3 regions of the Mesorhizobium sp. DxT genome follow, and region 2 is predicted to be linked to each of the others. Evidence: predicted binding sites of a transcription regulator. Region 2 holds the regulator's gene; each other region holds the start of a gene.
The links. Region 2 encodes PhoB, which activates phosphate uptake and scavenging genes when phosphate is short. Its sites were predicted from a motif close to TGTCATNNANCTGTCAT; they were not measured.
Positions count from the first base shown of each region.

Region 1: the regulator PhoB is predicted to act here: its motif matches at 744-760, upstream of ACVJNE_RS07710 (PhoX family protein).
Region 3: the regulator PhoB is predicted to act here: its motif matches at 1,061-1,077, upstream of ppk2 (polyphosphate kinase 2).

Region 1 is NZ_JBZFLJ010000003.1:120,075-122,339, reverse strand. It holds gene ACVJNE_RS07715 (peptide chain release factor 3) at 1-671, opposite strand, end outside; gene ACVJNE_RS07710 (PhoX family protein) at 855-2,265, shown strand, end outside.
Region 2 is NZ_JBZFLJ010000002.1:216,773-219,037, reverse strand. It holds gene pstB (phosphate ABC transporter ATP-binding protein PstB) at 1-244, shown strand, start outside; gene phoU (phosphate signaling complex protein PhoU) at 274-981, shown strand; gene phoB (phosphate regulon transcriptional regulator PhoB) at 1,000-1,689, shown strand; gene ACVJNE_RS05130 (vanadium-dependent haloperoxidase) at 1,790-2,265, shown strand, end outside.
Region 3 is NZ_JBZFLJ010000007.1:230,073-232,337, forward strand. It holds gene ACVJNE_RS15205 (FAD-binding oxidoreductase) at 1-779, shown strand, start outside; gene ACVJNE_RS15210 (hypothetical protein) at 781-1,026, shown strand; gene ppk2 (polyphosphate kinase 2) at 1,177-2,097, shown strand; gene ACVJNE_RS15220 (TRAP transporter large permease) at 2,125-2,265, opposite strand, start outside.

The DNA of each region.
Region 1 (2,265 bases), on a different contig from region 2:
TCCTCGATAAAGGCCGGCCGCTCGTTTTCAGGCAGCAGCCCCGCGACGCGATTGGAATCCGGACCGTTGACCTTGGTGCGCTCGACCTCGTCGTCGCCGCGCCGGACGGCATTGTCTGCAAGGTGGTAGGTACCGGAGAAAGTTTTGCCCTGACCAATCGGCCAGGTGATCGGCGCGGTGTCGAGCGCCAGCTTCTGCTCGATTTCATCGAGGATCTCGAAAGTGTCGCGCGCCTCGCGGTCCATCTTGTTGACGAAGGTAACGATCGGAATGTCGCGCAGCCGGCAGACCTCGAACAGCTTGAGCGTGCGCGGCTCGATGCCCTTGGCGGCGTCGATGACCATGACGGCCGAATCCACCGCCGACAGCGTGCGGTAGGTATCGTCGGCGAAGTCCTCGTGGCCCGGCGTGTCGAGCAGGTTGTAGACGTTGTCGCCATATTCGAACGTCATCACCGAGGTGACGACGGAGATGCCACGTTCGCGCTCGATCTTCATCCAGTCGGAACGCGTCTGGATCTTGTCCTTCTTCGCTTTCACCTCGCCGGCAAGCTGGATCGCGCCGCCGAACAGCAGCAGCTTTTCGGTCAGCGTCGTCTTGCCCGCGTCGGGGTGCGCAATGATTGCGAAGGTGCGGCGGCGCGACACCGCCTTTTCGATCGTTTCGGCCATGTGAAGAGGTTCCTTCGGTCGGCGGGCTTATAGCTGCGGCGTCGAGCCATGTCGAGAAAAGCCGACTGCACTTTTCATCGGGCTGTCATCAATCTGTGTGGCCGGCCGGGTAGGCAAACACAACAAGCTCCGGCGTACGCGCCGAGCTTCGTTGCAAGCCACCAGATACGAAGGGAGCCAACTATGACCGACACGAAGCATGAAAGACCGACATTCGACGAGTGGGACGAGATCAACTTCCCGCGTCCGGAGGAAAACGAGTTCGACCGCGTCGTGGAACGGGCAATCTCGCGGCGCGGCTTTCTGGGCGGCGTGCTCGCCTTCGGATCGGGCGCGGCCGTCATGGGTGCCGGCATTCTCAATTCCCTTCCCGCCCGTGCGGCACAGGATTCGCGCTTTGCCTTCAAGCCGATCCCGATTTCCACCGACAACACGGTGCATGTACCGGAAGGTTATAGCTGGCAGCGTCTGGTAAGCTGGGGCGACCCGCTGTTTTCCGGCGTGGCAGAGCTTGACCATGCGACCGGCGGTTCCGTTGCCGATGCCGACAAGATTTTCGGCGAGAACACGGACGGCATGGAGCTGTTCGTGATCGGCGGCAAGCAGGTCATCGCGGTCAACCACGAATACACCAATAACGACATCAACCTGCCCGGGGCCACGGACGGCGTACCACGCGACGCGCAGGACGTGTTGAAGCTGCAGAACCTGCAAGGGGTTGCCGTCTTCGAGATCAGCGAAACCGACGGCAACTGGTCCGTGGTCAAGGACAGCCCGTTCAACCGTCGCATTACGCACAACACGCCGATGCGCATCGCGGGGCCGGCCGCCGGCCACGACCTGATGAAGACCGAGGCCGATCCGACCGGCACGGAAAGCCTTGGCACCTTCAACAATTGCGGTTCCGGCAGGACACCCTGGGGCACCTATCTGACCTGCGAGGAAAACTTCAACGGCTATTTCGGCGCCACGGGAGACACCCAGCTCGAAGGGCTGACCGCCGAAGGCTACAAGCGCTATGGCATTGCCCCGGAAGGCTGGGGCTACGACTATCACAAATGGGATGCGCGCTTCGACACGTCGAAGAACCCCCACGAACCGCACCGCGCCGGCTGGATCGTCGAGATCGACCCTACCGACGCGGCAAGCACGCCTGTAAAGCGCACCGCGCTCGGCCGCATCAAGCACGAGAACGCCGCCGCAACGCTCGCGCCCGACGGTCGTGTGGTCGTCTATATGGGCGACGACGAGCGCGGCGAGTTCATCTACAAATTCGTCTCGCGCGACATCTATGTGCCGGGCGGCGACACCTCGACGCTGCTGGACGAAGGCCAGCTCTACGTGGCCCGCTTCGACGATGACATGACGGGCAAATGGATTGCCCTGACGCCGGAAGCAACCGGCATGTCGGCGGCCGAAATCGCCATCTTCACGCGCACCGCCGGCTCGCGGGTCAACGCGACGACGATGGACCGGCCAGAATGGGTCGCTGTGAACCCGCTCGCCTGCGAAGCCTATTGCGCGCTGACCAACAACAGCCGCCGCGGCGTCAGGGCCAATGCAGGCGGCGACTGGACGCCGGTCGGCGGGCCGA
Region 2 (2,265 bases):
GGACGAGCCCTGTTCGGCCCTCGACCCGATCGCGACGGCGAAGATCGAGGAACTGATCGACGAATTGCGCGAGAATTACACGATCGTCATCGTCACGCATTCGATGCAGCAGGCCGCGCGTGTCTCCCAGCGGACCGCCTTCTTCCATCTCGGCAATCTCGTCGAAGAAGGCCCGACCGACCAGATATTCACCAGCCCCGCCGAGAAGCGGACGCAGGACTACATCACCGGCCGCTTCGGCTGACGGTCCCGGAAGAGCCCGAGGAGGCAAACATGGGTGAGCACACGGTCACGTCGTTCGACGACGATCTCGGCCATATCGACCAGTTGATCCGCGACATGGGCGATCTCGCCGGCGCGATGGTCGCTGCCGCGACCCGGTCGCTGTTGCAGAACGACACCGCGCTGGCGCAGCGGGTGATTTCGGACGACGTGTTGATGGACGCGCGCCAGCGCGAATTGGACGATCGCGCCATCACGCTGATCGCCAAACGCCAGCCGATGGCGCAGGATCTGCGATCGGTCGTCGGCGCGATCCGCATGGCGGCCGACCTGGAACGCATCGGCGATCTGGCCAAGAACATCGCCAAGCGCGTCAACGCGGTGGGCGAAGGCTCGGCGCCGCGCGGGCTTTCCCATTCCATCGACACGATGGCCCAGATGGTGATGGATCAGGTCGGCGCGGTGATCTCGGCCTACGAGGCGCGCGATTCAAAAAACCTCGTGAGCCTGCGCGAGGACGACGAGAAGATCGACGTGCAATACACGGCCGTCTTCCGCGAGCTGCTCACCTACATGATGGAAGACCCGCGCAACATCACCGCCTGTACGCATCTGCTGTTCTGCGCCAAGAACCTGGAACGCATCGGCGACCATGTGACCAACATCGCGGAAAACGCGTATTATATCGTGACCGGCCAGCAATTGCCGCTGAACAGGCCGAAGCTGGATGAGACGTCGGTGACAGTGGACAGCGAGTGACCGCAGAGAGACCTATAGATGATTGCACCCAAGATCATGGTGGTGGAGGACGAGGAGCCGTTGGGGGTGCTTCTCAAATACAACCTGGAAGCCGAAGGTTATCAGGTCGAGGTGATCGGCCGCGGCGATGAAGCGGAGATCAGGCTGCGGGAAAGCACACCCGACCTGCTGGTGCTCGACTGGATGGTGCCCGGCATTTCCGGCATCGAGCTGTGCCGGCGGCTGCGGATGCGCCCGGAGACCGAGCGCCTGCCGATCATCATGCTGACCGCGCGCGGCGAGGAAACGGACCGGGTGCGCGGCCTGTCGACCGGTTCCGACGACTATCTGGTCAAGCCGTTCTCAACGCCGGAATTCATCGCCCGGGTCCGCGCGCTGCTGCGCCGCGCCAAGCCCGAGGTGCTTTCATCGGTGCTGAAGGTCGGAGACATCGTGCTCGACCGCGAGACGCATCGCGTGCATCGCGGCAAGTCCGAAATCAGGCTCGGCCCGACGGAGTTCCGTCTGCTCGAATTCATGATGCAGCATCCCGGCCGCGTCTTCTCGCGCGGGCAATTGCTCGACAATGTCTGGGGCGAGACGATCTACATCGACGAGCGCACCGTTGACGTACATGTCGGCCGGTTGCGCAAGGCGGTCAACAATGGCCGTCTGCCCGACGTGATCCGCACCATACGCGGCGCGGGCTACGCGATCCGCGAGGCATAGCAGCCGATACTCCTGCGCTCCGGTTCCGCTTGCAGGCGGCAGGTGCGCCATGCTTTCCTGACCGGACTGAGGGAGGAGCGGGCCGGGCCCGTAAGCGGCGATGCGTTTTCTTGTCCATGTCGTGCTGGTTGCGGCCGTTCTGGGTCTTGTTGGCCCAGCCCGCGCGCAATTCGACGAGAGGGCCGTAGAGGTTGCACGGACCTGGTACCGGCTCACGCTCGAGCTGGTGCGCCATACGCCGACCTATTCGCCGCCCGTCGCCAGCCGGTCCCTGGCATATCTGGGCGTTGCCGCGCAGGAAGGGCTTGCCGGCGGGCGGCCGTCGACGCGCTCGTTTGCGGGCCAGCTCAACGGGCTCGAAGCCTTTCCTCCACGGTCTGAGGGCGTCTACGACGAGGCGGTCGTGTTGCAAAGCGCTCTCACGAACGCAACGCGTCACTTCTTCAGCAATACTGGGCCGACGGGCCAGCGGGCGATGGATGCCATCGGGAAGCGTCTCGACGCTCTGGTCTCGGAGGGCGCCGACGCGGACGTTCTTGCGCGGAGCCTTGCGTATGGGCGCGTGATTGCCGGCCA
Region 3 (2,265 bases), on a different contig from region 2:
GCGGCGACCACATTAGGGCCTACGGTCCGGCCGGCGATTTCTCCCATCACGAATATCCGGCGGCGAAATATCTGTTCATCTCCGCCGGTTCCGGCGTCACACCCATGATGTCGATGCTGCGCTGGCTGAACGACTGTGCGCCATGGACCGACGTCGCCTTCGTCAACTGCGCGCGCCGGCCAGAGGAGATCATCTTCCGCAAGGAACTCGAGCTGCTCGGCAGCCGCATGCCCGGCCTGTCGCTGGGCTTCCTCATCGAGGAACGCTCGAGTCGTGAGAGCTGGTTCGGCCATATGGGCCGGATCGACGCGGTGCGGTTGCCGCTACTCTCGCCCGATTTTCGCGAGCGGGAAATCTTCTGCTGCGGACCGGAACCCTTCATGCGGGCCGTGCGGGAGATGCTCGAAACAGCCGGCTTCGACATGGTGCATTATCATCAGGAGAGCTTCGCCGCCCCCGTGGCCGAGCCCGTGCCCGCGCCTTTCACCGAAGACGGCGAAGCGGGTGTCGGAGAAATCGCCCTGCCGGTCAGGTTCGCGCTGTCGGAAGTCGACGGCGAATGCGTTGCGGGCCAGACCCTGCTTCAGACCGCGCGCGCGTCGGGTGTGCGGATCCCGGCCGCCTGCGAGTTCGGCCTGTGCGGTACCTGCAAGGTCAAGAAAGTCTCCGGGGCGGTCGAGATGAGCCACAATGGCGGCATACTCGACCACGAGATCGAGGAAGGCTTTATCCTCGCCTGCTGTTCGAAGCCGCTCTCGGCTCTGGAAATCGAGGCCTGACATGGGATCTTCTCCAATCCATGCCGACCTCAACAAGCCGACGTCGTCGATTTCGCCGCGTCCGCCGCTGGCCCAGGCAAGCCCCGAGGAGGTTTTCCTGGCCTGGCTCATCGCATTGCCCGATGGAGAAGACGTCGCCGTTGCTGCGCGCAAGCAGATAAGACGGTTGGATGAGGCAACCAGCGTATCCCCGCTGCTGTGTAGGCTTCGCGCCTTGCTTGCGGAAGCGGCCGGAACACCGGATTAGATTTCCTCGTCAGGTGCTACGCTGCGTCAGACGCCGTCATGTATATGTTACCCGCCGGTGTTAGCCGACGCTTGATCGATGTCGTGTTCGCGGGTCTTGTTGTCACCGGAAGCGACGAGTTTATCGCGCTAAGCGGCCGGAGGAACAACGATGGATCACGACAGGGCGGGCAAAGGTGCCGAGGAATGGCTCAAGGCCGAACTCGAGGATACGCTTGACGAGGATTACGAGCTCGAACTGTCGGAACCGGCGCTGTCGCTCGAACTGTCCAAAATCTACAAGAAGGCCCACCCCCACGCGCTCGACCGGCACACCTATTTCCACGAGCTGATCCGCCTGCAGTCGGAACTGATAAAGCTCCAGGATTGGGTCGCGCACACCAAGGAAAAGGTGGTTGTCCTGTTTGAGGGCAGGGATTCCGCCGGCAAGGGCGGGGTCATCAAGCGCATCACGCAGAGGCTCAATCCACGTATCGTCCGCGTGGTGGCGCTGCCGGCGCCGAGCGACCGGGAAAAGACGCAGTGGTATTTCCAGCGCTACGTTCCGCATCTGCCGGCCGGCGGTGAGATCGTGCTCTTCGACCGGTCCTGGTACAACCGAGCGGGTGTCGAGCGGGTGATGGATTTCGCTTCGCCGCAGCAGGTGGAGGATTTCTTCCGCGATGTGCCGGAGTTCGAGCGCATGCTGCTTCGCTCAGGCATCAGGCTGATCAAATACTGGTTCTCGATCACCGACGAGGAGCAGCAGCTTCGCTTCCTGATGCGCATCCACGACCCTATGAAACAGTGGAAGCTTTCGCCGATGGACCTCCAGTCTCGGGTGCGCTGGGAGCAGTACACCAAGGCGAAGGAGGAGATGTTCGCCCGAACCAGCATCCCGGAGGCGCCCTGGTACATCGTCGAGGGCAACGACAAGAAGCGTGCCCGGCTGAACTGCATGGACCACCTGCTACAGCAGATTCCCTACGAGCCGGTGCCGCACGAGGACATCGCCCTGCCGGAACGCGTCTTCAACCCGGAATACGAACGCGCAACCCTTCCGCACGACCTCTACGTCCCGCAGAAATATTGATCGCGCGCCTAATGCGGCTGGGGTGGTCTACTGGGCAACCATCCATAGGCTGATCTGCGGAAACAGGATCAGGAGTACCAGCGCGGTGATCTGCAGAAGCACGAAGGGAATGATGCCGCGGTAGATCGTGCCGATCGATATGTCTTTGGCCACACCGCGCAGGTAGAA